Regions from separate parts of the Ponticoccus sp. (in: a-proteobacteria) genome, predicted to be linked through region 2. Evidence: riboswitches for the same ligand, from Rfam matches in the RefSeq annotation. Region 2 holds a riboswitch; each other region holds the start of a gene.
What was found. Region 2 has a riboswitch for cobalamin ahead of nrdH (glutaredoxin-like protein NrdH). Riboswitches for the same ligand answer to the same signal wherever they lie in the genome.
Positions count from the first base shown of each region.

Region 1: linked by a shared signal. The riboswitch ahead of ACN5KJ_RS14690 (DUF1636 family protein) and the one ahead of nrdH (glutaredoxin-like protein NrdH) in region 2 are both predicted to bind cobalamin.
Region 3: linked by a shared signal. The riboswitch ahead of ACN5KJ_RS17955 (hypothetical protein) and the one ahead of nrdH (glutaredoxin-like protein NrdH) in region 2 are both predicted to bind cobalamin.

Region 1 is NZ_JBLXGL010000008.1:155,264-159,801, forward strand. It holds gene ACN5KJ_RS14680 (FAD-dependent oxidoreductase) at 1-632, shown strand, start outside; gene cobO (cob(I)yrinic acid a,c-diamide adenosyltransferase) at 1,018-1,641, opposite strand; cobalamin riboswitch at 1,675-1,880, shown strand; gene ACN5KJ_RS14690 (DUF1636 family protein) at 1,960-2,355, shown strand; gene cobW (cobalamin biosynthesis protein CobW) at 2,352-3,404, shown strand; gene cobN (cobaltochelatase subunit CobN) at 3,437-4,538, shown strand, end outside.
Region 2 is NZ_JBLXGL010000014.1:25,254-29,791, forward strand. It holds gene nrdE (class 1b ribonucleoside-diphosphate reductase subunit alpha) at 1-1,423, opposite strand, end outside; gene nrdI (class Ib ribonucleoside-diphosphate reductase assembly flavoprotein NrdI) at 1,405-1,821, opposite strand; gene nrdH (glutaredoxin-like protein NrdH) at 1,838-2,059, opposite strand; cobalamin riboswitch at 2,153-2,347, opposite strand; cobalamin riboswitch at 2,735-2,926, shown strand; gene ACN5KJ_RS18920 (hypothetical protein) at 2,909-3,034, shown strand; gene ACN5KJ_RS18925 (ABC transporter substrate-binding protein) at 3,048-4,082, shown strand; gene ACN5KJ_RS18930 (FecCD family ABC transporter permease) at 4,091-4,538, shown strand, end outside.
Region 3 is NZ_JBLXGL010000012.1:139,881-144,418, forward strand. It holds gene ACN5KJ_RS17945 (3-hydroxyacyl-CoA dehydrogenase) at 1-305, shown strand, start outside; gene ACN5KJ_RS17950 (3-keto-5-aminohexanoate cleavage protein) at 320-1,249, shown strand; cobalamin riboswitch at 1,748-1,954, shown strand; gene ACN5KJ_RS17955 (hypothetical protein) at 2,079-2,390, shown strand; gene ACN5KJ_RS17960 (hydantoinase/oxoprolinase family protein) at 3,062-4,538, shown strand, end outside.

The DNA.
Region 1 (4,538 bases), on a different contig from region 2:
ACGTGGTGATCGTGGCCACCGGCGGGCTGCCCAACACCGAACTCTTCGAGAGCGGCAAGGAGCAGGATCTGGTCGTCACCGCTTGGGATATCATCGCGGGCGACGTGAAGCCCGGCCAGAACATCCTGATCTACGACGAAAGCGGCGATCATCCCGGTGTCATGGCCGCCGAGGTTGCCGCCAATGCGGGCAGCACGGTCGAGATCATGACCCCCGACCGGACCTTCGCGCCCGACATCATGGCGATGAACCTCGTGCCCTACATGCGCGCGTTGCAGGACAAGGACGTGACCTTCACTGTCACCCGCCGCCTCAAGGACGTGACCCGCGACGGCAACCGGCTGAAGGCCGTGATCGGCACCGATTACAGCGCCCTGAAGACGGAAAAGACCTACGATCAGGTGGTGGTGAACTACGGCACCCTGCCGATGGACGAGCTGTATTTCGAGCTGAAGCCGCTGTCCTCGAACGGCGGCGCGGTGGATTACGACGCGCTGATCGACGGCCAGCCGCAGGAGCTGACGCGCAACCCGGACGGGGGTTTCGCGCTCTACCGCATCGGCGACGCGGTGAGCGCCCGCAACACCCACGCGGCGATCTACGATGCGCTGAGGCTGATGAAGGACATCTGACCGCCGCGCATCCCGGGCCCTTCACCGCATCCCGGCATGGGGCCGGGGGCGCGGTGGGCGGCGGGACTGCCTCCAGCGTCCAGCCGCCGCCGGACGGGGCGACGCAAGCGCAGCGCCGCCGGACGGGAAGACGCGCAGGGGAGACAACGCAGGGGCAGGGCCGCCGGGAGAGATGACGGGCGGACGGGGCTGTCGGCAGGGACAACGCTCCGGCATTGCCATCGGATCGTTTGGGCAGCGCCGCCGGGAGAGCCGACCCGGGAGCAAGGCCACCGGATCGCGCGGGACGATTCCCTGCGCGCCTTGGTGCGAAACGATCCAGGGGCGCGACGACCCGCTTGGCCTTGCCCGGCCCGCGAAACGCCGCACTAGGAACGGTGGGAGCCTAGAACTCCACCCCCTTCTGCGCCTTGATCCCGTCGCGGAAGGGGTGCTTGACCAGCGTCATCTCGGTCACCAGGTCGGCGGCTTCGATCAGCTCGGGCTTGGCGTTGCGGCCGGTCAGGCAGACGTGGGTCATCTCGGGCTTCTGGTGCAGCAGGAAATCGACCACCTCGTCGATGTCGAGATAATCGTAGCGCAGCGCGATGTTGATCTCGTCCAGCAGCACAAAGCGGATCTCGGGGTCGAGGATCTGTTCCTTCGCGATCTTCCACCCGGCCTGAGCAGCGGCGATGTCGCGGGCCTTGTCCTGGGTTTCCCAGGTAAAGCCCTCGCCCGAGACGAAGAACCGGCATTCCTCGGCAAAGCGTTCGCGGATCATCTCGGCCTCGCCGGTGATCCAGTTGCCCTTGATGAACTGCACCACCGCGCAGGGCATGCCATGGGCGATGCAGCGCATCACCATGCCGAATCCCGAGGAGGACTTGCCCTTGCCCGGCCCGGTGTGGACCATGATCAGCCCCTTCTCGCCGGTCTTGCCTGCCATCATCCGATCGCGCGCCGCCTTGATCTTCTTCATCTTCTCGGCGTGGCGGGCCTGCTCTTCGGGGGTGACCGTGTCGGACATGGCGCTTCTCCTTGACAACTCGGGGCGAATGGGCGCATCTCGCACCCTGCTGGTGCCTGTGTAAACAGGTGAAAAGGGAATGTGCAGCCCCGTGCGGGGTCAGGCGCAGCCGCCCCCGCGACCGTGAACCGGAAAGGGCCCCATCGCCACTGGCATCGCGCCGGGAAGGTCGGGGACCGCTGGGCCGCAAGGCCCGAGATCCGCAAGCCGGGAGACCTGCCAGCGAGAAGAGCTTTTGAGACCGGACGGGGTGTGCCGGTGTCGGGATTGGTCCCTGTCGAAGGGCCGCGCCCGTCATCCCCCCGGACAGGAGAGACGATGACCGCGCCCACTGCCCCGACCGAACTGCTTGTCTGCGTGAAATGCCGCAAGGGCATGGACGTCCCCGCCGACGACCGCCGCCCCGGACAGCGTCTGTATGACGAGATCACCGCGCGGGACGCGCCCGAGGGCGTGCGCGTCACCGCTGTCGAATGCCTGCAGAACTGCGAGTCCGGCTGCACCGTCGCGCTGCGGGGCGGCGACCGCTGGACCTATGTGTTCGGCAATGTCGACGAGGCGTCGCATTCCGACATGCTGCTGGAAGGCGCGTCGCTTTATCACCAGACGGCGGACGGGCTGATCCCGTGGCGCCAGCGTCCCGAGCACTTCAAGCGCAACTGCATTGCGCGCATCCCACCCCTGACCCCGCAAACGCAGGAGCCTGCCGAATGACCGACCTTTCGAAACTGCCCGTCACCGTGATCACGGGCTTCCTCGGCTCCGGCAAGACGACGCTGGTCCGCCACCTGATGCAGAACCCGGGCGGCAAGCGCCTTGCGGTCGTCGTCAACGAATTCGGCGATGTCGGCGTGGATGGCGAGATCCTGAAGGGCTGCGCCATCCCCGACTGCCCCGCCGAGAACATCATGGAACTGGCCAACGGCTGCATCTGCTGCACCGTGGCCGACGATTTCATCCCCACCATCGAGGCGCTGATGGCGCTGGAGCCGCGCCCCGATCACATCCTGATCGAGACCTCGGGCCTCGCCCTGCCCAAGCCGCTGCTGAAGGCCTTCGACTGGCCCGATATCCGCTCGAAGATCACCGTCGACGGCGTGATCGCGCTGGCCGATGCCGAGGCCGTGGCCTCGGGCCGCTTCGCCCCCGACGTGGCGCGGGTGGACGCGCAGCGGCTGGCCGACGACAGCCTCGATCACGAAACACCGCTGTCGGAGGTCTTCGAGGACCAGATCAGCTGCGCCGATATCATCCTGCTGACCAAGCCCGACCTTGCCGGTCCCGAGGGTGTGGCCAGGGCCAAGGCGATCATCGCCGCCGAGGCGCCGCGCGTGCTGCCGGTGGTCGAGGTCGCCGAGGGTGTGGTCGACCCGCGCGTGATCCTCGGGCTGGAGGCCGCCGCTGAGGACGACATGGATGCGCGCCCCTCGCATCATGACGGCCACGACGACCACGAGCATGACGACTTCGAGTCGATCGTGGTGGAGCTGCCGGAACTCGACAGCCCCGAGCAGCTGGTCACCGCCATCGAGCGGCTGGCGAACGAGCTGAACATCCTGCGGGTCAAGGGCTATGCCAGCGTGAAGGGCAAGCCGATGCGCCTTCTGGTGCAGGCGGTGGGCGCGCGGGTGCGTCACCAGTACGACCGCCCGTGGAAGCCCGACGAGGCGCGGGTCTCGAAGGTGGTGGTCATCGCCGAACATGACGACGTGAAGCCCGAGGCGATCCGCGCGATCCTTGGCGCGGCGCCGGTCGCCGCCTGATGTAGGGCGGGCCTTGGGCCCGCCGCACGCCCATGCATGTCATCTTTCGCGAAAGCCACGGGCTGGACGAGGCCGACACCCCCCGGGACCTTGCGCAGGACCCGGGCGATCTGGTGGTGCTGTCCTTCTCGGACTCGGACCTTGGGGCCTTTGCGGCGGGCTGGCATCGCGGCGGCGGCGCGAAGCGGATGCCCGCGCTGCGGCTGGCGAACCTTGCGGCGCTGAAGCACCCGCTGTCGGTCGACACCTATGTCGAGCAGACCTTGGCGGGGGCGAAGGGCGTGCTGATCCGGCTGATCGGCGGCGTGCCCTACTGGGCCTATGGGTTGCAACAGGTCGAGGCGCTGTGCCGCGAGAAGGGCATCGCGCTGGCGGTGCTGCCCGCCGACGGGCGGGTGGATGCGCGGCTGGACGCGGTCTCGACCCTGCCGGTCTCCACGCTGCGCCGGTTGCAGCATCTCTGCGACAGCGGCGGCGCGGTGGCGGCGCAGGCGGCGCTGGCGCAGATGGCGCTGGCCTCGGGGCTTTATGCCGGACCGGTGCGAGGCGCCAAGGGCCTGCCGCAGGTCGGCGCATGGACACCGGAGGAGGGCGTCTGCTGTCCGGCGGTGGCCTTCGGGGCGATTGCCGGAGGGGGGCTGTCTGCCCCCCGCTCGGACAGGCCGAGCCCCCCCGACGGTATTTTGACCAAGAAGAAACCCGGGGCGGTGGTGGTCTTCTACCGGTCTTACCTGGTGGCGGCGGACCTGGAGCCCGTCGAGGCGGTGATGGAGGGCCTGCGGGCGCGGGGCTTCGAGGTGGCGGCGCTCTTCGTGCCCTCGCTGAAGGCGCCGGAGGCCACGGGCTGGCTGCGGCGGCAGGTGGCGGCGCTGGCGCCGGAGGTGATCGTGAACCTGACCGCCTTTTCCGGGCGTTCGGGCGGCGGGGCCTCGCCGCTGGACGCTGGCGGCGTGCCGGTGTTCCAGGCGGCGCTGGCGACCTCGGACCGCGAGGCCTGGGACGCGGCGGAGCGCGGCTTGTCCCCGGCGGATCTGGCCATGCACGTGGTGCTGCCCGAGGTGGACGGGCGGATCTTCGGCGGCGTCCTGTCCTTCAAGGAAGCGGGCGAGCGCGACCCGGACCTGCAGTTCTCGC
Region 2 (4,538 bases):
CAAGGAAGCCGTGCAGGTTCATCTGCCCAAGCCCGATGGCGTGGCTTTCGTCGTTGCCCTTGCGGATCGAGGGCACCGAGTCGATGGCCGACATCTCGGACACCGCGTTCAGCGCCCGGATCGCGGTGCCGACAGAGGCGCCCAGATCGCCGCCATCCATGGCCCGCGCGATGTTCATGGACCCGAGGTTGCAGGAGATGTCGGTGCCCATGTGCGCATAGCTGAGGTCGTCGTTGAATTCGGACGGCTCGTTCACCTGAAGGATCTCGGAGCAGAGGTTCGACATGGTGATCCGGCCCGCGATCGGGTTCGCGCGGTTCACCGTGTCCTCGAACATGATGTAGGGATAGCCGCTTTCGAACTGGATTTCGGCCAGCGTCTGGAAGAACGCGCGCGCGTTGATCTTCTTCTTGCGGATCTTCGGGTTGTCGACCATCTCGGCGTATTTCTCGGTGACCGAGATTTCCGAGAAGGCACAGCCGTAGACCCGTTCGACGTCATGGGGCGAGAAGAGGTACATGTCCTCGTTGCGCTTCGCCAGCTCGAAGGTCACGTCCGGGATCACCACGCCAAGGCTGAGGGTCTTGATGCGGATCTTCTCGTCGGCATTTTCGCGCTTGGTGTCGAGAAAGCGCAGGATATCCGGGTGATGCGCGTGCAGATAGACCGCGCCCGCACCCTGCCGGGCGCCCAGCTGGTTGGCGTAGCTGAAGCTGTCCTCCAGCAGTTTCATCACCGGGATGACGCCCGAGGACTGGTTCTCGATCCCCTTGATGGGCGCGCCGTACTCGCGGATGTTGGTCAGCATCAGGGCCACGCCACCGCCGCGCTTGGACAGTTGCAGGGCCGAGTTGATGCCGCGCCCGATGCTTTCCATGTTGTCTTCCAGCCGCAGCAGGAAGCAGGACACGAATTCGCCCCGCGCGGTCTTGCCGGCGTTCAGGAAGGTCGGCGTCGCGGGCTGGAACCGGCCCGAGAGGATTTCCTCCATCAGCTGCATGGCCAGCGTCTCATCGCCCTGCGCCAGCGCCAGCGCGTTCATCACGACGCGGTCTTCGTAGCGTTCCAGGAACCGCTGCCCGTCGCGGGTTTTCAGCGTGTAAGAGGTGTAATACTTGAACGCGCCAAGGAAGGTCGGAAAGCGGAACTTCTTGGCAAAGGCGGCCTCCCAGATCCTGCGAAGGAAGTCCCGGGGGTACTGTTCCAGAACCTGCGCCTCATAGTAGCCCTCGTCGACGAGATAGCCCAGCTTCTCTTCCAGCGAATGGAAGAAGACCGTGTTCTGGTTCACATGTTGCAGGAAATACTGCCGCGCCGCCATGCGGTCGGCTTCGAACTGGATGTTGCCCTCTGCGTCATAGAGGTTCAGCATCGCGTTCAGCGCGTGGTAATCAAGGCCTTGGGTCAGGCTGGCGTCAAGCATCGGGTTCCCCAGAAGGTTTGCAGCCCGTCACGAACACGGGCGATGTCGGCGTCGGTCCCCGCGAGTTCGAACCGGTAGAGCACGGGCACGTTGCATTTTCGGGCGATGACCTGTCCGGCCATCGCGAATGTCTCTCCGAAGTTCCGGTTGCCGCTGGCGATCACGCCGCGCAGCAGGGTCCGGTTCGCTTCGATGTTCAGAAACCGGATCACCGGCTTGGCCACCGCGCCGCGCCCCGCCCCGTCCGCGTAGGTCGGACAGATCAGCACGAAGGGCGCGGTCATCAGCGGCGGCGCGGCATCGCCGCGCAGGGGCAGCCGGGTGGCGGGAAGGCCGAGCCGCTCCACGAACCGGGCCGTGTTGCCCGAGCCGCTGGAAAAATAGGCGAGGCCCCCCATGACCGACCGCCCGGCGTCAGGACAGGCGGCTGATCATGTCGGGACGGAACCCGGCCCAGTGCTCGTCGCCCGCGACGACAACCGGCGCCTGCCGGTATCCAAGCCCGGTGACCAGTTCCATGGCCGCGGCGTCCTCGGTCAGGTCGACGAGGCGGAAATCGATGCCGCGCGCGGTCAGGGCGCGGGTGGTTGCGGTGCATTGCACGCAGGCGGGCTTGGAATAGACGGTGATACTCATGCGGTTGTCCCTTTGCCGGTTTGCTGCCTGTGGGCGAAGCGGACACGGGGACAGGGCCAAACGACCTATCCGCGCGCCCGGGCCCTCCGCCGCGGTCGTCGTTCATGCTCTGGCAGGTCTCCTGACTTGCGGCTCAAACGTTGCCCGTCCGCCTTCCCGGTGCCGTCCGACACCAGTGGAATGGACAGAAACTCGCCGTTTACAGTTGCGGGGGCAGTGCCGGACCCTCACCGGCTTCCCTCTTAGCCGACGAGTCACCCCGCCGGAACCAAAGCAACTGCATATTGCGATCCGGGGCAGGGGGGTGTCAATATATTGAAGGTCGTTTTCCGGGGATAAGTCGACGTCCGGTATCGGCAGGGGCTTTTCGGGTCCGTCATCCTGCCTGTCGCCCGGGCGGGAAGCGGCGGGCCGACCACCGGAGGATGCCCCGTCGCGAAGGCCGGGCTGTGGCGCGCCGGGCCCGGCTTTCCGCGCCCGCTGGTCCTGCGGCGAACAGCGCGCATCCACAAGGCCCCCGCCGCCGCGCGCCGGGCATCGGCCAGCATGCTCCGCCGACGGGCTGCCGGGGGTCCATCAGTTCCAGCGCCACCGAATATCCCGATGCGCCAATGCGTTACCCCCTCACGGCCAGGGACCCGCTGCCTTTGCTGTTGCCGCGGAGCGCGATCTCTGTATCTTCCGGCCTGCCACGGTTCCGCAACGGCGGATGAAAAGGGAACGCAGGACGGGGAGACCCAGGCTGCGGCTGCCCTCGCAACTGTAGGCGGCGAGTTCGCGATCGTGCCACTGGCCCCCGGGCCGGGAAGGGATCATCGAACGTCCGAGCCGCGAGCCAGGAGACCTGCCATGGCAGACGCAACCGCCGACGAGGGGCTCGGCAGGGTGGCAGCCATGGCCATGGGGCCGGACGCCGAAGGGCGCCGGGTCCGGCGCCGTGATGCACCCCAAGAGCACCTCGGGAAACAAAACTGATCGAGGTGATCGCATGTTGTTCAAATCCACCCTCTCCGCCGCGGCTGTCGCGCTGGCGACCTCGGTGCCCCTTTGGGCCGAAACCATCACCGACGATGTCGGCCGCTCGGTCGAGGTCGATCTTCCGATCCAGCGCGCGGTGATCTTCAACCGCTACTCGGTGGAATTCGCCCGCGCCATCGGCGCCATCGACCAGGTTGTCGGCACCGGCGCCAGCACCTATCGCGACCCGGATTACTGGCCCGAGTTCACCGAGGCCGATGTGGTCGGGCAGGGGCAGAACGAACCGAACTACGAGGCGATCATCGCCAAGAACCCCGATCTGGTGATCCTGCCGCGCAATGGCGTCTACGAAGAGGCGGCGCGCCAGCTGGAACCCTTCGGCATCCCGGTCATGGTCATCACCGCCTGGGACACGCTGAAGCATGTCGAGAACGTCGAGCTGATGGGCAAGCTTTTCGGCCAGGAAGAGCAGGCGGCGGATCTGGTGGATTACTACGTCGGCTACCAGACCCTGCTGGCCGAGCGTCTGGACGGTGTCCCGCCGGTGCCTGTCTACCTCGAGGAAAAGCGCCCGCTCGTGACCGTGACGCCGGGGTCCGGCTGGCATGACATGATCGCCGCCGGCGGGGGCCAGAATGTCTTTGGCGATATCGTCATCGAGGATCAGGCGGCCTCGCGCGGGAACGTCAACGCCTTCACCATCGACCCCGAGGAAATCGTCCAGCGCCAGCCGCAGCTGATCGTCAAGCTGGAGCCGGGTTCCTACACCACGATCCCCGAGGCGCAATACGCGACGACTTGGGCCGACCTGACCGGCCGCGAGGAAATCCTGTCCTCTCCGGCGGGGCAAAGCGGCAATGTCCACGTCATCAACTACTACCTCGCGGGCGGGTCGTCCAAGATCACCGGCGCCCTGCAGATCGCCAAATGGGCGCACCCCGAGCTGTTCGCCGATATCGACCCCGAAGAAGCGATGCGCCGGTGGATCGAGGACTTCCAGGGCCTGCCCTACCAGCCCGGCATGACCTATCGGGCCGGGTTCTGAGCGGGTCCATGCGGACCCTGTCGACAGGCGGGGCGGTGCAGGCCGCCCCCAGCGCCACTCCGACCGTCGCCACCGCCGCCTCTGTCGGCGATCTCTATCGCGCGTCCGGCAGGCGGCGCGCCACGATCGTGGCGCTGTCCTTCGTCCTGCTGATCGTGGCCGCGGCGGCGGTGGCGGTGCGCGGCATCAACGAAACCGGCATCGGCACGCTGGCACTGGTGGTGCTGGAGCGGCTGAGCTTCGGCCATCTCGATCTGGTAGAGGACGAACAGGCCGCCCGCGTCCTTTTGTTCCTGCGCCTGCCGCGCGTGGTCATGGCCATGGTCGCCGGGGCGGCGCTGTCGGTATCGGGCGTGCTGATGCAGGCCATCACCCGCAACCCGCTGGTCAGCCCCTATACCATCGGCGTGTCCTCGGCGGCGGGCTTCGGCGCCTCTGTCGCGATCATGTTCGGCG
Region 3 (4,538 bases), on a different contig from region 2:
TCGAGGGGCTGGACGCCACCATCAAGGACGGGCTGGGCCTGCGATGGGCGCTGATGGGGCCGATCGAGACCATCGACCTGAACGCCCCCGGCGGCATCATCGACTACGCCACCCGCTACGGCGGCTTCTACGCGCGTTTGGCCGAGGAACCGGCGGGACCGGAGGTCTTTTCCGTCGACAACGCCGAGAAGATCGCCGCAACATGGCCACAGGACCGCAGCCCCGAGACCATCCGCGCCCGGCAGGACAGGCGTGACGCGCGCCTTGCCGCCCTGCGCCGGCACCTTGCATCCGAACAATCCTGAAGGAGCCCCAGACCATGGCGAAACCCCGCAAGGTCATCATCACCTGCGCCGTGACCGGCGCGATCCACACGCCCTCGATGTCCGAACACCTGCCGGTGACGGCCTCGGAAATCGCCGACGCCGCCATCGGCGCGGCCAAGGCGGGCGCGGCCATCGTGCACCTGCACGCCCGCAACCCCGAGGACGGCAGCCCCGACCAGTCGCCCGAGGCCTTCGCGCCCTTCCTCGGCGTGATCAAGCAGGCCTCGGACTGCGTGGTGAACATCACCACCGGCGGCGCGCCCACCATGACCATCGAGGAACGCGTCCGCCCGGCGGAAACGCACCGCCCCGAGGTCGCCTCTCTGAACATGGGGTCGATGAACTTCGGCCTCTTCCCGATGCTCAAGCGCTTTCCGAACCCCAAACACCAGTGGGAACGCGACTACCTCGGCAACAAGAACATCATCTTCAACAACAGCTTCGGCCAGATCGAATACATCCTGACGACGCTCGGACCGCTCGGCACCCGGTTCGAGTTCGAATGCTACGACACGGCGCATCTCTATAACCTCAAGCACTTCCTCGACGCCGGACTGGTCAAGGCGCCGCTGTTCATCCAGACGGTCTTTGGCCTGATGGGCGGCATCGGCGCGCATCCCGACGACGTCATGCACATGAAGCGCACGGCGGACCGGCTGTTCGGCGACCAGTACCAGTGGTCGGTTCTGGGCGCGGGCAAGAACCAGCTGCCCATCGCGGCGATGGCGGCGGCCATGGGCGGCAATATCCGCGTCGGGCTGGAGGATTCGCTCTGGGCCGGACCGGGGCAACTGGCGCGCAGCAACGCCGAGCAGGTGACGAAGGCCCGCCAGATCATCGAGGGGCTGGGGCTGGAACTGGCAACCCCGGACGAGGCGCGCGAGATCCTGCACCTGAAGGGGGCGGATCAGGTCGGCTTCTGACCGGCCCTGACGGACGGGGGCGCGGCGCACTCGATCCGGTTCACCGGAGGCCGGGGCGCTGCTTTCGCGCGTCGACCTTACCCCCGGATACGGGCTGTTGATCGCCGGGTTGCGCGGCACCGTCGGCGTCGCGTCCGGGCAGGCACGGCAAGCGACGGTCGCGGTGCCGGATCCATCCCGTGACCGTCCTCGACCGCCGGACCCCGAAGCGCCCGGGCATCGCCAACGCGCTTCTCCGGTCCGGGGCACCCCCCGCGCCGGAAGACGAACTGCGGGCACGGGCATCGCGAACGAAGGCGGCACAGGCGCCCGCCTTCCGGTTCGCATCAGGGGGCAGGTCGCCGACCCAAGGCATGTCCGGCAGCGGAGCCTCCGGCGCATCCCCCGGGCGGGCAAGGCGCGGTCTGGCCTGGGGGCTGACAGGGGAAACACCCCGCTGGACGGCAAGCGCCGTAATGGCCGCCATTGGCAATTCCACTCGACTTTTGCCCGGAATTCTGCAATGCAGAAGGCGATGGTGACCGGCCTGAAAGGGCCGGTTTAAAAGGGAATGCGGTGAGGGCCTTGACCCAACTCCGCAACTGCCCCCGCAACTGTGAGCGGCGAGCGACCCCGAAGAACACCACTGAACCGAAGCGGTTCGGGAAGGTTCGGGAAAGCGGCGACCCGCAAGTCAGGAGACCTGCCATCTCCGGTGCGTGCTGTTGCGCACCGCAGTCACCTTAACCCGGGCGGGGCGCTCTGGGACTGGAGAGACGACATATGGACCTGACGGCCCTGTGGACATCGCCGCCTCCGTTCATGCGCCCTCCCCTGCGCGGAGGGCGCAATGACACTGGAACGCACGATCCTTCAACTCGACACCGGAGAGATGCCAGCCGACGAGGCGCGGCAAATGGGGCAGCTTGGCTATATGCAATGGATCGCGGGCTTGCCGGGCAATGCGGATTATCTGCAGGCCGCGCGGGGCGCCTTTGACAAGGCCGCTCCGTTCATGGGCCACTCGCCGGCCGTGGCGGAATTCTGCAGACTTCTGACACGCTCACTGGAAGCGCCGCTGACGCCATTGCCCCTTGCGATGCCAAAGCGGCAGAGGCGCGGCGGCGCGCAGGCCCGACGGTCCTACCGCCTGCCGCATTGAACCCTCACGCAGGGGCCGCCGCCGCAGGAAAGCCGTAGCCCTGAAGGCCTCCTCTGCCTGAGCGAACAGGGGGCGCCTTGCGGAAGCATTTGCCAAGGACGACCGACCGGCCCTCGCTTGTGAAGCGCGCGCCGTAACCCGAGACCCGTCAACCGGCGGCACCCCGCTTGGCGCCCCGGGCGGTCGGTTCACGCTGGTGGACCATGTCCGGGCCGCTGAAGGCCCATCCCGGCACGGGCGGACAAGCAGGCCGCGCCGCACGGTCCCGGCCCCGCGCAACAGCCGCGCATCTGCTCGCCGCCGACCTTGACATCGAGGTCCCGGCCAACCCTGGCGGGCCCGGTCCTGTCGGCCACCAGAGCAGCAATCCCGGCGCCCGGGCCAATCCGGGGACCAGCCGCTTTGCACCCCGGCGGGCCGAAAGGCCAAAGACCGATATCCCGCGCCGCGACCAGAGCCCGCACGACCCGGGGGGGATCCGCGCCGACATCCGCAACACCCGCCGTGCTTGGGAAAGGCCGCGAAACCGGCCCGGCGGTCGCTCTGCACCCATGCCTCAATGCCCCGACACGGGACTATCGAAATAATCGATAGCGGTAAAAAAACGTTTCGTTTCCCTCACTAGACGGCCCGTGACACTTAACCGTCAAGGCAAACGGAGTGCAGTTCCCATGACCCACGCAAAGACCAAGACACGTCTGGCAGCTGATATCGGCGGCACCTTCACCGATGTGGTGCTGGAAACGCCCAAGGGCATGTTCACGGCCAAGGTGCCGACCGATCTGGAGCAGCCCGAACGTGGCATCATGGCGGGTGTGACCATCGTTCGCGAGCAGTCGGGGCTGGCCCCCAGCGATATCGATATCTTCGTCCATGGCACCACCCTGGCCACAAATGCGCTGATCGAGCGCAAGGGCGCCAGGACCGCGCTGATCACGACCGAGGGCTTCCGCGACAGCCTCGAAATCGCATATGAATCCCGCTACGATCAGTTCGATCTGCAGCTGGAAAAGCCGGCGCCGCTGGTGCCGCGCGATCTGCGCTTCACGGTGACCGAGCGGATGGATGTGCGCGGCAATGTCCTGCTGCCGCTCGACCGCGCCCGCGTCACCGAACTGGCCGCCGAACTGAACCGCCTGGGCATCGAGGCGGTCGCCGTGGGCCTGCTGCATTCCTATGCCAATCCGGCCCACGAGCAGGCCGTGCGCGCTCTGCTGATCGACGCCGGCTGCACGGCAGAGATCACGCTGTCGTCGGACGTCTGCCCCGAAGTGCGCGAATACGAGCGCTTCATGACCACCGTCTGCAATTCCTACGTGCAGCCGATCATGGCCCGCTATCTGCGGGCGCTGGAAAAGACGCTGGCCGACAACGGCTTTGTCTGCCCGCTGTTCCTGATGACCTCGGGCGGGGGCATGACCACGCTGGAGGCTGCCATCCGCTATCCGATCCGCCTTGTCGAATCCGGCCCCAGCGGCGGCGCGGTGCTTGCCAGCCGCATTGCCGCCAGCCTGGAAGAAGACCGGGTTGTGTCCTTCGACATGGGCGGCACCACCGCGAAGATCTGCCTGATCGACGACTACCTTCCCCAGACCGCACGCAACTTCGAGATCGCGCGCGCGGCCCGGTTCCAGAAGGGCAGCGGCATGCCGGTGCGGATCCCGGTGGTCGAGATGATCGAGATTGGGGCCGGTGGCGGATCCATCGCCGATGTCGACACCATGCGCCGTCTGGCGATCGGGCCGGAAAGCGCCGGCTCGGTGCCCGGGGCTGCCTGCTATGGCAAGGGCGGCGTCAAGCCGACCGTGACGGATGCCAATGTGGTGCTGGGGCGGATCGACCCTGAAACCTTCGCCGAAGGGCGGATGCATCTGGATGTCGACGCCGCCAGGACCGCCATCAAGGGCGATGTCGGCGACCCGCTGGATGTCAGCACCTCCGAAGCGGCGCTCGGCATAACCGAGATGGTCGAAGAGAACATGGCGAATGCCGCGCGCATCCATTCGGTCGAACATGGTGCGGACCTGTCGCGCTACACCATGATCGCCTTTGGCGGCGGCGGCCCCCTGCATGCGGTCCGCATGGCCGAAAAGCTGGGCGTGGGGCGCGTCATCGTGCCGGCCAACTGCAGCGTCGGCTCTGCCGTCG